2 regions of the Mesorhizobium sp. M2A.F.Ca.ET.067.02.1.1 genome follow, and region 2 is predicted to be linked to the other one. Evidence: riboswitches for the same ligand, from Rfam matches in the RefSeq annotation. Region 2 holds a riboswitch; the other holds the start of a gene.
What was found. Region 2 has a riboswitch for cobalamin ahead of EOA28_RS11220 (aromatic ring-hydroxylating dioxygenase subunit alpha). Riboswitches for the same ligand answer to the same signal wherever they lie in the genome.
Positions count from the first base shown of each region.

Region 1: it holds a riboswitch for cobalamin, as region 2 does, so the genes downstream of both, EOA28_RS19925 (DUF1636 family protein) here and EOA28_RS11220 (aromatic ring-hydroxylating dioxygenase subunit alpha) in region 2, are expected to answer to the same signal.

Region 1 covers NZ_RZSB01000299.1:704-6,606, reverse strand. The annotation lists partial or broken gene cobW (cobalamin biosynthesis protein CobW) at 1-649, opposite strand, end outside; gene EOA28_RS19925 (DUF1636 family protein) at 652-1,077, opposite strand; cobalamin riboswitch at 1,117-1,321, opposite strand; gene EOA28_RS19920 (winged helix-turn-helix domain-containing protein) at 1,352-2,551, opposite strand; gene EOA28_RS19915 (NADH-quinone oxidoreductase subunit A) at 2,886-3,251, shown strand; gene EOA28_RS19910 (NADH-quinone oxidoreductase subunit B) at 3,242-3,823, shown strand; gene EOA28_RS19905 (NADH-quinone oxidoreductase subunit C) at 3,828-4,433, shown strand; gene EOA28_RS19900 (NADH-quinone oxidoreductase subunit D) at 4,443-5,633, shown strand; partial or broken gene nuoE (NADH-quinone oxidoreductase subunit NuoE) at 5,635-5,903, shown strand, end outside.
Region 2 covers NZ_RZSB01000110.1:1,515-11,378, reverse strand. The annotation lists partial or broken gene EOA28_RS11255 (L,D-transpeptidase) at 93-588, shown strand; gene EOA28_RS11250 (diphosphate--fructose-6-phosphate 1-phosphotransferase) at 671-1,837, shown strand; gene EOA28_RS11245 (MBL fold metallo-hydrolase) at 1,849-2,595, shown strand; gene EOA28_RS11240 (DegQ family serine endoprotease) at 2,782-4,326, shown strand; gene EOA28_RS11235 (sulfite oxidase-like oxidoreductase) at 4,451-5,062, shown strand; gene EOA28_RS11230 (ferredoxin reductase) at 5,087-5,833, shown strand; gene EOA28_RS38780 (hypothetical protein) at 5,874-6,020, opposite strand; gene EOA28_RS11225 (hybrid-cluster NAD(P)-dependent oxidoreductase) at 6,111-7,211, opposite strand; gene EOA28_RS11220 (aromatic ring-hydroxylating dioxygenase subunit alpha) at 7,232-8,479, opposite strand; cobalamin riboswitch at 8,588-8,790, opposite strand; gene EOA28_RS11215 (DUF680 domain-containing protein) at 9,284-9,490, shown strand; gene EOA28_RS11210 (DUF680 domain-containing protein) at 9,560-9,796, shown strand.

The DNA of each region.
Region 1 (5,903 bases), on a different contig from region 2:
GCGCGGTCGGCACGATTTTCACGGCGCGCGCCACATGCTCGCCGATGACGGCGTTGGCGCGCTCAGAGCCCGCCGCATCCATCAGGTCGCTCTTCGACAGGATGATCAGGTCGGCGCAGGCAATCTGGTCCTCGAACACCTCCTCGACCGGGTCGTCATGGTCGAGCGAGTCGTCGGCGGCGCGCTGCGCCTGCAGCGCATCCATGTCGGAGGCAACTCGGCCGTCGGCCAGCGCCGGGCCGTCGACCACGGCAACGACGCCGTCAACCGTCACGCGGCTCTTCACCGTCGGCCACTGAAAAGCCTGCACAAGCGGCTTCGGCAGAGCGAGGCCGGAGGTCTCGATCAGGATGTGGTCGACCTTCGGCGTGCGAGACAGGATCTGGTCGAGCGCCGGCACGAAGTCGTCGGCGACGGTGCAGCAGATGCAGCCATTGGCGAGCTCGACGATGTTTTCCTCCGGGCAGGTGTCGACGCCGCAGCCCTTCAGGATCTCGCCGTCGATGCCGACATCGCCGAACTCGTTGACGATGATTGCCAGCCGCTTGCCCTTGGCGTTCTCGAGCAGGTTGCGGATCAGCGTCGTCTTGCCGGCGCCGAGCAAGCCGGTGACGACGGTGCAGGGCACGCGGAAAACGGAAGCGTTCATGGTCAGTCCTTCAGCATGTCGAGGGGAGGGATGCGGGCAACCAGGCCGCGTTTGAGGGAATCAGGCCGGCCGCGCCAGGGGATCAGGCCGTCGGTCGAAGTGGCGAAGAGCTTTGCGCCGGCGACGAGGTCGGCGCCGCTGGTCGTTTCCAGATCGCCGAAGACGTAGCTCCAGCAGCCGTCGCGCAACAGCGCGGCGCTCAGCCGACGCTTGCAGTTGCCAAGGCATTCGACGGTGCGGATGCGGATGTTCTCGCCCGATACGGCGCGGCGCGTGTCTTCGGCCAGCAGCGCGCCGGCGCGCGGATGCGCGTCCGAGCCGGTCTCGTCGCGGCAGGATGAGCAGACGATGACGGTCACGCCGTCTGACGCGTCGGGCTCGGACGAAATGTCCGCGATGTTTGCCGGGAAACTGCCGTTGCGATCCAAAACCAGGCTCCTTGCCCGGAAAACCCGCCGGGCATTCGGATACTTAAAGTCTCAGACGGCAGGTCTCCTGGCTCGCGGGTCGTCGCCTCAGATGCCGCCTTCCCGGGAACATCCCAGTGGTTTTCGGCCGGGGCTCGTCGCTCACAGTTGCGGGGACAGCCGCGGATTTGGGCTTTTGGCCCGCACCGCATTCCCTCTTGGCTCCTCCCTTTGCCGGGAGAAGACCGTCTGGGTCAGGATTTAGGCTTACGGCTAGGCGCCTGTCAACGCGCGGCTACGACACTGCGATGTCGGCCAGCGCCGGTCCGAGGTCGCCGGCCGGCGTCACTTCGATCGCCTCAAGGCCGAGCCAGCCCTGCATCTGCTTCAGCTCCTCGAAGAGTTGGGCTGCCGTCTCGGGTGGCGCGCCGGCCTCGGCATAGGCGGCGTGGACGCGCAAGATGCTCGCAGGCCGGTCGGCCCTCAGGTCGACGCGGGCGACGATGCGGTCGCCGAGCAGGAAGGGCAGCACGTAGTAGCCGTATTGGCGCTTTTCGGCCGGCGTGTAGATCTCGATGCGGTAGCGGAAATTGAAGAGCTTTTCGGTGCGCGTGCGTTCGAAAACCACGGGATCGAAGGGGGCGAGCAGGGCGCGCGCCTCGATCCTGCGCGGGATTCGGGCGTCGGGGTGAAGATAGGCGGGCTTATCCCAGCCCTCGACCTTCACCGGCAGCAATTCACCGGCTTCGACCAGTTCCTCGATGCGGTCCTTCGTATCCCCGGGGGCCAGGCGAAAATAGTCGCGCAGGTCGCCATAGCTGGCGATGCCGTGGGCGCGGGCCGAGATACGCAGCAATTCGCGATGCGCGTCCTCGACCGAGGGCACCGGCAGGTCGAGCACGGCCTGCGGCAAAACGCGCTCGGGCAGGTCGTAATAGCGCTCGAAACCGCGCCGGTAGGCGGTGGTGATGCGCCCGGCCCAGAACAGCCATTCGAAGGCGTGCTTGGCCTCGCTCCAGCCCCACCAGCCGCCATTGCCCTTGTGGCCCTCGATGTCGGAGGCGGCGATCGGCCCGCGATCGGCGACCTCTCTATAGATCTCGTCGATCATTTCCTTGCGCTCACGGCCCCATTTGGCCAGGCCGAGATACATCTCCTCGCCCTGCTCGGCGCGCTGCATGCGCCAGCGCAGCAAGGGGTAGGTCTCGACAGGCAGGAACGACGCCTCATGCGCCCAATATTCAAAGACCGCGCGCTTGCGGGTGACCGCGGCGTTGTCGAGCAGCGCAAGCGGGTAGGGGCCGAGGCGGGAATAGAGCGGCATATAATGAGCGCGCACCACGGCGCTGACGGAATCGATCTGCAACAGGCCGGTTCGCGAAAGCACGCGCGCAAGGTGCCGGCGATCCGGAACCCCTGCGGGACGAGGGTCGTTGAACCCCTGTGATCCAAGCGCAATGCGCCTGGCCATGGCGAGCGAGATCTTCTCCTTCATCAAGCTGTCCTTGCCCCGATCGTCCGTTGGTTTTTAGCCGGTGATTCCGGCCATGCTAGCAGGCAAATGGCGGGAGATATGTCAGGAGAGAAAAGTGGAGTAAAAAGCGAAGGAAATCAAACAGGAGCGGATCGGACCAGTTTCTTCCGATATGGCGTCCAGGGCCGCGATTTGAACAAGGTTTGACTTGCGTCACCGAAACCGCTGCGCTAACCCTCGCCGCGTTGCAGCATGGGCTCCCTTAAAACGGTTCAGCGGTTAAACTGTCACGCTTCCGCATTAGAGTTCGTTGCTGTAATCAAAGTGAACTACCCCGCCGAAGGAAAGCCGCCGCATGAGCGCACTCCTGAGTTCATATCTGCCTATCGTGCTGTTCATCGCCGTGGCGATGATCGTGGGTCTGGCGCTCATCATTGCCCCCTTCCTGGTGGCCTATCGCAATCCCGATCCGGAAAAGCTTTCCGCCTATGAATGCGGGTTCAACTCGTTCGACGACGCCCGCATGAAGTTCGACATCCGCTTCTACCTGGTGTCGATCCTGTTCATCATCTTCGATCTCGAGGTCGCCTTCCTGTTCCCATGGGCGGTGTCCTTCTCGAAGCTCGGCATGCTCGGCTTCTGGTCGATGATGGTGTTTCTGGCGGTGCTGACCATCGGCTTTGCCTATGAATGGAAAAAAGGAGCGCTGGAATGGGATTGAACGACAGTTCAGGCACCCTCGTCGCGCCGAAGCCCAAGGGCATCATCGACCCCAACACCGGCAGGCCGGTGGGGGAGGACGATCCCTTCTTCCTCGAAATCAACAATGAGCTGGCCGACAAGGGCTTCCTTGTCACCTCGACCGAAGCGCTGATCACCTGGGCGCGCAGCGGCTCGCTGATGTTCATGACCTTCGGCCTCGCCTGCTGCGCGGTCGAGATGATCCACACCTCGATGCCGCGCTATGACTCGGAGCGTTTCGGCGTCGCGCCGCGCGCGTCTCCCCGCCAGTCCGACATCATGATCGTCGCCGGCACGCTGACCAACAAGATGGCGCCGGCACTGCGCAAGGTCTACGACCAGATGCCGGAGCCGCGCTACGTCATCTCGATGGGCTCCTGCGCCAATGGCGGCGGCTACTACCACTATTCCTATTCGGTGGTGCGCGGCTGCGACCGCGTCGTGCCGGTCGACATCTATGTGCCCGGCTGCCCGCCGAGCGCGGAAGCGCTGCTCTACGGCATTCTCCTTCTGCAGAAGAAGATCCGCCGCACCGGCACGATCGAACGGTGAGCCGATGACCCTGGCGTTGAACGAACTCTCCACCTATCTCGGCGAGAAGCTCTCCGGCCGCATCGGCGAAGCCGTGCTTGCCTATGGCGAGCTGACCATTTCGGTCGAGCCGGGCAATCTGATCGAGGTCGCGACCTTCCTGCGCGACGATGTGCGCTGCCAGTTCATCTCGATCATCGACATTTGCGGCGCCGACTATCCGTCGCGCGCCAAGCGTTTCGATGTCGTCTATCACCTTTTGTCGCCGAAGCAGAATGTGCGCATCCGCCTTAAGGTCCAGGCCGACGAGGAAACGCTGGTGCCGTCGCTGACCGCTGTCTATCCCGGCGCCGATTGGTACGAGCGCGAGACTTACGATCTGTACGGCGTGCTGTTCAGCGGCCATCCGGATCTGCGCCGCATCCTCACCGACTACGGCTTCGAGGGGCATCCGCTGCGCAAGGATTTCCCGCTGACCGGCTTCGTCGAGGTTCGCTACGACGACGAGGCCAAGCGGGTCATCTACGAGCCGGTGGAATTGAAGCAGGAATTCAGGAACTTCGACTTCTTGAGCCCGTGGGAAGGGACGGATTACGTCCTGCCCGGGGATGAGAAGGCGAAGGCAAATTGAGGCGCCACAATGGCTGAAACCTCCGTCCGCAACTTCAACATCAATTTCGGTCCGCAGCATCCTGCGGCGCATGGCGTTTTGCGCTTGGTGCTGGAGCTCGACGGCGAGGTGGTTGACCGCGTCGATCCGCATATCGGCCTGCTGCACCGCGGCACCGAGAAGCTGATCGAGGCCAAGACCTATCTCCAGGCCGTGCCCTATCTCGACCGGCTCGATTATTGCGCGCCGATGAACCAGGAGCATGCCTTCGCGCTAGCGGCCGAGCGCCTGCTCGGCATCGAGGTGCCGAAGCGCGGTCAGCTGATCCGCGTGCTCTATTCCGAGATGGGCCGAATCATGTCGCACATCCTCAATGTGACGACGCAGGCGATGGATGTCGGCGCGCTGACGCCGCCGCTGTGGGGCTTCGTCGAGCGCGAAAAGCTGATGGTGTTCTACGAGCGCGCCTCGGGTTCGCGAATGCATGCAGCCTATTTCCGGCCGGGCGGCGTGCATCAGGACCTGCCGCAGAAGCTGGTCGAGGACATCGGCAAGTGGATCGACCCCTTCCTGAAGTCGATCGACGACCTCGATGCGCTTTTGACCGGCAACCGTATCTTCAAGCAGCGCAATGTCGATATCGGCACGGTGTCGCTGGCCGACGCGTGGGCCTGGGGCTTTTCGGGCGTGATGGTGCGCGGCTCGGGCGCCGCCTGGGACCTGCGCAAATCGCAGCCTTATGAATGCTATTCCGAGATGGATTTCGACATCCCGGTCGGCAAGAACGGCGACTGCTACGACCGTTATCTCGTGCGCATGGAAGAGATGCGCCAGTCGGCCAAGATCATGCGCCAGTGCGTCGATCTGCTGCTCGGCAAGGAAAGCGCAGGCCCGGTGTCGAACCTCGACGGCAAGGTCGTGCCGCCGAAGCGCGCCGCAATGAAGCGCTCGATGGAAGCGCTGATCCACCACTTCAAGCTCTATACCGAGGGCTATCGCGTGCCGGCCGGCGAGGTCTATGCGGCCGTCGAGGCGCCCAAGGGCGAATTCGGTGTCTATCTGGTCTCCGACGGCACCAACAAGCCCTATCGCTGCAAGCTGCGCGCGCCCGGTTTCGCCCATCTGCAAGCCATGGATTTCCTGTGCCGCGGCCACATGCTGGCCGACGTCACCGCCGTGCTTGGCTCCCTCGACATCGTGTTTGGTGAGGTCGATCGCTAAAATGTCAGTTCGTCGTCTCGCAGATGCCAGCGTCCAGCCAGCCACCTTCGCCTTCAACGAGGCGAATGCGGCGGCAGCGCAGCAGTGGATCGCCAAATACCCGAAGGGGCGCGAACAGTCGGCCATTATCCCGCTGCTGATGATCGCGCAGGAGCAGGAAGGCTGGGTCACCAAGGCGGCGATCGAGACGATTTCGGACATGCTCGGCATGCCGCGCATCCGTGGTCTCGAGGTCGCGACCTTCTACACGCAGTACCAGCTCAATCCGGT
Region 2 (9,864 bases):
ACGGCCAGTTGCCCGGCGCCATCGACGATGGCCACGCCGCCGCGCTGAAGCAGCTCTGGCAGCTCGCCGCCTGCACCACGACCAGCGACCAAGGCCCAGCACCCATCCAGACGCCGCCTCAGGCCCCTGTCGAGCCGCCGCTCGGCGACTATGAGACGATGTATGGCGCGATGTCGGACAATGGTTTTGACCCACTTCCTCTATCTGGTGCGCGAGGGCGGCCAGGCGATCCGCTACGGCGTCGGCCTCGGCCGCGCCGGCTTCGAATGGTCGGGCGACGCGGTCGTGCAGTGGAAGCAGAAATGGCCGAAATGGACGCCGCCGGACGAGATGGTGGCGCGCCAGCCGGAGCTGACGCAATACAGCGCCAAGAATGGCGGCATGCCAGGCGGCCTGAAGAACCCGCTCGGGGCGCGTGCGCTCTATCTCTTCCAGGGCAACCAGGACACGCTCTACCGCCTGCACGGATCGCCCGAATGGTGGTCGATCGGCAAGTCGGTGTCGTCGGGCTGCGTGCGCCTGATCAACCAGGACATCATCGACCTCTACAGCCGCGTCTCCAAGAAGAACCCGGTCGTCGTGGTCTGATCGGGTCCGTCGGCCCACTCTTCCGTTGCGCGATGCCGCAAGACAGGCGAAGGTGCCCTGAAAACTTCGGGAGAGAACGAGCATGGCTGGAACCTTCGTCATCGCGCAGGGCGGCGGCCCGACCGCCGTCATCAACCAGACGGTCGTCGGCGCCACGCTGGAAATCCGCAAGCGTCATCCCGGCGCCAGGGTGCTGGGCTCGATCCATGGTGTGCGCGGCATCCGCGACGGCAACTATGTCGATCTCTCCGCCATCCCCGAGGATCGGCTGCGGCTGATCGCCGGCACGCCAAGCGCCGCCCTTGGCTCGACCCGCGACAAGCCGGACGCCGCCTATTGCGAGGTCATCCTCAACGGCCTGAAGAAGGTCGGCGCCGACGCCTTCATCTATATCGGCGGCAACGACACCTCGGGCACGCAGCAGATCCTGACCGATGCCGCCGGCGGCTCGATCGCCTTCGTGCATGCGCCGAAGACCATCGACAACGACCTTGAGGAGAACGACCACACGCCGGGCTTCATCTCGGCGGCCGAGTTCGTCGCAGGCGCCTTTCTCTCCGTCGACCTCGATTTCCGCGCCTTGCCCGGCATCTATGTAGGCATCGTCATGGGCCGGCATGCGGGCTTCCTCACCGCCGCAGCGGCCGCCTGGCAGCTCGATCCCGACAGCGGCCCGCATCTGGTCTACGTGCCGGAGCGCGCCTTCTCGGCGAAGCGCTTCATCGATGAAGTGCGCGAGAAGCTGGACCGCCACAAGCGCTGCATCGTCGCCGTCTCGGAAGGCGTCAGCACCGCCGACGGCAAGGCGCTGGTCGAAAGCCTGGTGCCGCCGGAGAAGCTTGAGCGCGATCAGCACGGCAACGTCAAGCTGTCGGGCAGCGACCTGCCGGCGGCGCTCGAACGAGCCCTGGCCGAAGGCCTGCCCGGCAAGCGCGCACGCGTCGATGCTTTAGGCTACATGCCGCGCGGCTATGTCGGCGCCATCAGCGCCGTCGACGCCCAGGAGGCTTTCGACGCCGGCGCCTTCGCGGTCGCCGTCGCCGGGGAAGGTGGCGGCTCGGTTGCGATCCAGTATGATGGGTCGAAGACCGTGCTGAAAAAGGTGCCGCTGAAGGCGGTGGCCGGCAAGACCCGCCATATGCCCGACGATTTCATGCAGCCGGACGCCAACCAGCTTTCAGACGCGGGCATGGCCTATCTGAAGCGTCTCGTGCCGGAAAAGTACAAGGTAGGGAAGCCGTTCGTCTGATGGGCGGTCCGATGCCCGAGCTTGAGGTCGGCGACTGGTTCGGCAAGGCGACAGTCGATGCCGGCACGACGGTGTTGACCGAGCCCTTCGTGCATGATTTCGTGCGCGCCAATATCTGGCATTTGAAAGGCCGCGATGCGGACCTTCTGGTCGACACCGGCATGGGCATCCGTCCGCTGGCGCCTGAGGTCGACACGCCGCCCGGCAAGCCGCTCATCGTCGTTGCCACGCACATCCATCTCGACCATGTCGGCTCGCTGCACGAATTTCCTCTCAGGATGGGACCGAAGGTCAGCGCGGCTAAGTTCGACGGCATGGATGATACCGTCACCTACGCCTACATGTTCCACAATCTCGACGGCGCCGTCTCGAAACTGCCGGCACCGGACTGGAAGGCGGCCGACTATCGCATTCCTTCCGCGCCGCTGAACCGCGCGCTCGACGAGGGCGATGTCGTCGATCTCGGCGACCGGAAGTTCCGTGTGCTGCATCTGCCCGGACACTCGCCCGATTCCATCGCGCTCTTCGACGAGATCGACGGCCTCTTCTTTGCAGGCGACGCGATCTATGACGGCATGCTGATCGACGACCTGCCGGATTCCGACCGCACGGCCTATTGCCGCACCATGCAGCGCCTGCTCGACCTGCCGATCCGCATCGGCCATGGCGGCCACGGCCCGAGTTTCGATCGCGCCAGAATGCACGAAATTGCCTCCTCTTATCTGCGCCGGCGGCAGCGGTTCGTGAGCGCTTCCTGAATTAAATCTTTGTAAGGTCACCGCAAAACCCTAATTCAGGCCATTCGGCGACCTAGATGCTTGTCTGTCGAGACGGCCGGCTGCCATGCACGGCGAGACAGGCAGATCCGGCCATCGGCACGTTGACGGACGCTTCCGTGGGAGCGCCCGCGACGCCGGATCAACTCTCGCCCGGACAGAACGACCATGTCACCATCAAGCATTCTTCGCAGACATCGCGTCGCCGCCCTGCTGGGCGCCGCGCTGATCATTTCTCCCGTCGTCGTCTCCTTTGCCCAGAACAATTCCGGCCTGAGCACGGTGGCCGCTACGACCCAGACCCCGGTCGCCGGCATCACGGCCCCCAACGGCTCTTTCGCCCCGGTAATCGCCGTCACCAAGCCGGCGGTCGTCACGATCACCTCGATCATGAAGGCGCAGCCACAGGTGGGTGATGACGGTTCGCCCCTTGGCGGCAATGTGCCATTCGACCAGTTCTTCCAGCAGTTCTTCGGTGACCAGGACATGCCGATGCCGCGCACGCCGCCGCAGCAGCAGGGGCAGCGGGCCGAGGCGCTCGGCTCCGGCTTCATCGTCGGCGCCGACGGCACCATCGTGACCAACAATCACGTCATCGATGGCGCAAGCTCAATCAAGGTGACGCTCGACGACGGCACCGAGCTTCCAGCCAAGCTCGTCGGCCATGACGCCAAGAACGATCTCGCAGTGCTCAAGATCAAGGCCGACAAGCCGCTGCCGACCGTCAAATGGGGCGATTCCAGCAAGCTGATGACCGGCGACCAGGTGCTGGCGATCGGCAATCCGTTCGGCATCGGCACCACCGTCACCGCCGGCATCGTCTCGGCGCGCGGCCGCGACCTGCACAGCGGGCCGTTCGACGACTTCATCCAGATCGATGCGCCGATCAACCACGGCAATTCCGGCGGCCCGCTGGTCGACGTCAACGGCAATGTCATCGGCATCAACACCGCCATCTATTCGCCCAATGGCGGCAGCGTCGGCGTCGGCTTCGCCATCCCGTCGGATCAGGCTGAGAAGGTCGTCGCCAAGCTGATGAAGGGCGGCGACATCGAATACGGCTATCTCGGCGTGCAGATCCAGCCGGTCACGCCTGATGTAGCCAGTGCCATCGGCCTCGACCATCCCGGTGGCGCGCTGGTTTCCCAGGTCACCGACGGATCGCCGGCGGCCAAGGCCGGCATTGAAACCGGCGATGTCATCACCGGCTTCGGCGGTCAGGAGATCAAGGATCCCAAGGACCTGTCGCGCGCCGTCGCCGACGTGTCGCCTGGTGCGAAGGAGACCGTCAACATCTGGCGCAAGGGCAAGGCGATGCAGATCTCCGCCGATGTCGGCCGCAACGCCGAAGATCAGAAGACGGCGTCGAGCGGCAATGAAGGCCGCGGCCCGTCGGCCGAACAGGGCTTGCGCGTTCCATCGCTCGGCCTCGGCCTGACCGACCTCACGCCCGATATCCGCGACCAGCTCAACCTTGCCGGCAACCAGCGCGGCGCGGTGGTCGAGCGGGTCAATCCGGACAAGGCGGCTTCGGCCGCCGGCATCCAGCCGGGCGACGTCATCGTCGGTGTCGACCAGACGCCGGTGAAGACGGCCAGGCAGGCCAATCAGGCGATCGCCGAGGCCGGCAAGTCCGGCAGGAAGTCGGTTCTCCTGCTGATCGATCGCGGTGACGCGCAGATCTTCGTCGCCGTGCCTTTCGCCGCCGGCTGAGAAGCGCTTCGGCAGGGCCTGCCGGTATCTTCGGCGGGCTCTGCCTCAAGATTTCTGTTGCCCCCCGAGGCGTATTCGAGAACACTCCCTGCAGTCGATCAAATCCGGCACGAGGGATGTCTTGATGGTCACGCGCGGCTTCTTTTCCGGACGGCGTCCCCCTTCCGACACCGATGCGCGCATTCCGCCCGGCCAGTATCTGGAGCAGGGTTTTCCCGTGCTTTCGGCCGGGCCGACGCCGCGCGTGCGCACGGAGGATTGGTCTTTCACCCTCAAGCAGGGGCCGAAGCCAATCAAGAAATGGAACTGGGCGGAGTTCAACGCGCTGCCGCAAAGCAAGATGACGCGCGACATCCATTGCGTGACGGCCTGGACAAAATTCAACACGCCCTGGCAGGGCGTCATGATCGACGACATCCTCGCCGACGCCGGCATCGAGCCGCCGACCGCCTACACGCTGGCGCTGTCCTTTGACGGCTATTCCACCAATGTGCCGACCAAGGACCTCGTCACCGGCAAGGCGATGGTGGCGCTGCTCTATGAAGGCAAGCCGATCACGCCGGATCATGGCGGGCCGGCACGGCTATTGGTGCCGCACCTCTATTTCTGGAAGTCGGCCAAATGGGTGAACGGGCTGCAGTTCACCGAGCGCGACGAACCGGGCTTCTGGGAGCTTCGCGGCTATCACATGTATGGCGACCCCTGGCGCGAGCAGCGCTATTCCAGCGACCCGTGAGGGGCGACGCGTGAGCAGCAATCGATGAGCGCCGAGCCGTCGCCGCAATCGCCCTGGCAGGCAGCCACGATCACCCGCATCGAAAAGCGCACGCCGCGCGTCACCAGCTTCTGGTTCCAGCCGTCGCGGCCTTTCGCTCACCTTGCCGGACAGCATGTCGACATCAGGCTGACGGCCCCGGACGGCTACCAGGCGCGCCGCTCCTATTCCATCGCCTCGGCGCCAGAAGCAGGCGGCGGCGTCGAGCTGGCGATCGAGCGGCTGGACGACGGCGAGGTCTCGCCCTTCTTTCACGACGTGGCCGCCGTCGGCGACGAGATCGAGCTGCGCGGGCCGCTGGGCGGCCATTTCATCTGGGAGGAGAGCGACGGCGGGCCGATCCTTCTGGTCGGCGGCGGCTCGGGCGTTGTGCCGCTGATGGCGATGGTGCGTCATCGCACGCTGCGCAACACGGCGGTGCCCGTCGCGCTGGTGTTTTCGGCGCGGGTCTGGGACGAGGTAATCTTCCGCGACGAGCTGATCGGCCTCGACGACCGTCGCGACGGATTCGACCTGGTTTTGACGCTGACCCGCGAACCGGCGAGGCGGCCCTCCGATTATTCCCGGCGCGTCGACGCCCGCATGATGGCGCAGGCCGTCGAGCGCCTGCCCAAGACGCCAAGGCTCGCCTATGTCTGCGGCTCGAATGCGTTCGTCTCGGCCGCCGCCGACGCCTTGATCGGCGCCGGCGTTCCGGCGGGGATCATCCGCACCGAGCGCTACGGGGTTTAGATCATGATCCCGAAAAGTGGGTGCCGGTTTTCGGGAGGGATCATGCTTCAACAAAGAGCATGATCCCGGAAAGTGGGAACCGGTTTTCGGAAGAGATCATGCTCCAACAAAGAGCTGGATCAGGATGGCGATTCAACGGAAAATCATCCTGATCCGGCGCGCCGATTGCTCGGCGAGCCTTCGCCACGAGACGCCTCCGGGCACTGAACTTCTGTTCGGCAGGACAGCGGCCGGCGAGGGTGTTCCCGCAACGGCCCTTGCCTCGACCGACAAGCCTTCAGGCCTCGATGTCCAGCGCCGACAACGGCCTCGAACAGCAGGCCAGGATATAGCCGTCATCGATCTCGTGATCGAGAATGCCGCCATTGTGGCTCATCGAAACCTCGCCGGAGACCTTTTTCACCTTGCAGGTGCCGCAGAGACCGAACTCGCAGGCCGCCGGGATCCTGACGCCCGAAGCGCGCGCCGTCTGCAGCACGGTCTGTCCGGGGACGCATTCCGCACCGACGTTTGAAAGCGAAAAGCGGACCGGCGTCACCGCCTCGGCGAGCGGCTTGGCTTCGTCGCCGGCCGGCATCGCGAACGGCGCCGGGACTTCTTCCACGGCCGGCGCCGCGAAGCTCTCCTGATGGTAGCGGCTCATGTCGAAGCCGGCGGCCTCCAGCATCTGGCGCACGGCGCGCATGAAGGGGTCGGGCCCGCAGCAGAAGATTTCCCGCTCGCGGAAATCGGGTGCCAGAAGCGGCAGCCGGATCGCGTCGATGCGGCCCATATGGCCGAACCAGCCCTCGCGGCTCGACCGCTCCTCGATCATGAAGCCGAGCGACAGGCCGGGCATGCGGCTGCCGAGCAGTTCGAGCTCCTTGCGGAAGATGATCTCTTCCGGCCGCCGCGCGCAATTGACGAAACCGACATCGGTCCAGGGCGCGCAGTCGTTCAGCCAGCGCAGCATCGACATCATCGGCGTGACGCCGGAACCGGCCGAAATGAACAGATATTTGGCCGCCGGATGGCTGTGCAGCGAGAAATCGCCGGTCGGCCCATAGGCCTTCACATGGACGCCGGGCTTCAGATTGTCGAACATCCAGCGCGTGCCGACGCTGTCGGCTCGCGCTTTCACCGTCACCGCGATCGAGAACGGCCGCGACGGCGAGGACGACAGCGTGTAGGTCCGCATCAGCGGCCCGTCGGCCGTCGGCAATTCCAGCGTCACGAACTGCCCGGGTTTGTAGCGGAACCAGGTCTGATTGTCGGAGCGGAATGTGAACGTCTTCACCTGCGGCGCCTCGTCGCTGACGCCGATCACTTCCAGCACCTGCAGCCTGTCGTTCCAGGGCGCCATCTCGTCGAGATGGCGATAGAGGCCGAGATCCGTCATCGCGTTCATCTCCTTAGCCTTCAGGCGACGCTGCGCAACGCCGGGCGACCGCCTTCGGCAAGGCGCGGACCGATGAAGGAGGCGTACCACTCGACGAACTGGATGACACCGCCCTCATGCAACTCGGAATAGGGACCAGGCTCGTAAGCCGGTGACAGGATGCCGAGCGCGTTTTCCTCGACGATGCGGCGGTCCTGATCGTTGGTCTCGGTCCAGACATGGGTGAGCTCTGCCAGATCGTAGTCGACGCCTTCCACTGCGTCCTTGTGGACCAGCCATTTCGTCGTCACCGCGGTCTCGGTGGCGCTGATCGGCAGCACGCGGAAGGTGACGGCGTGATCGATGAGGATGTGGTTCCACGTGGTCGGGTAATGGTAGTGCATCAACGTGCCGATGCGGTCGGCGGCGACCCCGGCGGACAGGTTTTTCGTCACGGCGCGCTTGCCGCTCATCGTGTAGCTGACGGCGTCGCGCAGCAGCGGCGCGCGCGTTGCGCGGTATTGCCCGGCCGGATCGATCCGGAACCGGCTCGGCAGACCCGCCGCCTCGCATTTCGCCCAGTGCGCAAGCATTTCCGGATCGCTGTCGGCGCCTTGCACACCTGTCACCGTCGGCGCTTCCGGGAAAGTCTTGCACAGTTCTGGATGGTTGCCGGCGCAATGATAGCACTCGCGGTTGTTTTCCCAGACGAGCTTCCAGTTACCCTTTTCGACGATCGTCGATTCGAATGCGACCTTCGCCTCGCTCAGCCGGTGCGGCAGGAGATAGGGTTCGATCATGGCGCGCATCGGCGCGAAGTCGGCGGGCTCCTTTGCCAGGCAGATGAAGATGTAGCCGCCGACGCTCTCGCAGGCGACCGGCTTCAGGCCGAACTGGCTTTTGTCGAACCCTTCCGCCATCTGGCGGGCAAATAGCAGCCGCCCGTCGAGCTCGTAAGTCCACTGATGGTAGGGACAGACCAGCTTGGCGGCGGTGCCCTTGTCGGTGTTGCACACGCGGCTGCCGCGATGCCGGCAGGAGTTGTGGAAAGCGTTGATCCTTCCCTTCTGGTCGCGGACCAGCACCACCGGATAATCGCCGATCTGAACGGTGATGTAGCTGCCTGGTTTCGGCAGCTCGCAATCATGGCCGATGAACAACCAGTCACGATGCCAGATCAGCTCCATATCGAGCTTGAAATAATCGGGATCGGTGTAGAAGGGCTGCTCAAGCGAGTAGCCCTGCTTGCGGCTCTGCAGGAGCCTCAGCATGTCGTTGCGCGCATCCATGTCCTGTCCTCGCATCAAGGACTGAACTGGTGGTGATGGAGAAGAACGACCGCCACCGGCAGGGCCGGGCACGCGCCGTCCGCCTCTTGACCGCCCACCGCGATCAGTCGAGTTCAAAATGTCTCTGGCTGGTTTCCGGGCTTTGGAGTTGCCCTCGCGGGCGGTCGCAACACCTTCCCAGGCCCATGGCCCAGTGGTCTCCCGTTGCGACCTCACTCCACCACCGTTGCGGGGGCAGCGCCGGATTTCGACCGGCTTCCCAATTCTCCGCCTCATCGCGACGAAGCGGCACCTGAGATGGCCTGATCTAACCACGACGGCCGGTTTCCCGTCGGCATGAAAACGACATCGCATCCATACGGCGCGACAATGGGCGGCGTATTCATGGTGCTGAGCCTCGTCTCTTTCGCCACGCCCTCCGGCTCCGGAGGCGCTCCCTGAACGAGATTCGCGAGGGCTCCGATGGTTAACAGTATCAAAAAGTGACTATTAGCAGATTCTAAAATCGAACCGAACGGTTCGTTTCTGTTGACGGTGCGTGCAGAACGTTGTGAACGTTGGCGCTCCGACACACTTGGTGAGCCAACTGCCGAACTCACATAAGTCATTGATTAAATTCGATAAAAATATGGTCATAGGCATGCTTATGAAAACTTCAAGATGCGGATTCATAGTCCAGACGAAAAAACTTCGTGATTGGAATCCGGCGATCGGCTCACCCAAATCAGCGCTGTCCGAACGACGCGATTTCATTCCCAAGACACGCCGCTAGACGGACTGAATAAAGATACTGGAGTAGCAAAAATGAAAAAGATTGTTCTCACTGCCGCCGCCCTTCTGGCAATTTCCGGCAGCGCCTTTGCCGGTAGCGACAATTACAACGCGCAGGCTGCCAACCCGCCGGCCGCCACGGTCGACTCTTCTTACACGGCCTCGGTCCGCAAGTCCGAACCGACTGAACAGAAGCCTGTCACCACGGGCGCCGACCGCAACCTTTTCGGTAACAACTAACAGCCGACTTCGAACGGCGACGGGTTTGCCCGTCGCCTCGGTCGGATCAGGAAATTCAGGAGTACTGAGATGAAAAAGATCATTCTTGCCACCGCGGCTCTCATGGCCGTTTCCTCGGCTGCTTTTGCGGGCAGCGACAATTACGGCAACAGCGGCGTCAACCAGCCGGCTCCCGCCGTGGATACGACCCGCACCTCGTCGATCGGCAACGACTCGCCGGTCTACAAGCTGCTGAATTCGTCGCGCGACGGGCAGAAGTCAGCTCCGCAGCAGGGCAGCGACCGCGACCACTTCGGCAATCGTTAACAGCCGACCGTGATTTGAAATAGGAGCGGCGGGCCGAGGCCCGCCGCTTTTTCTTTGCCGCAGCGGCT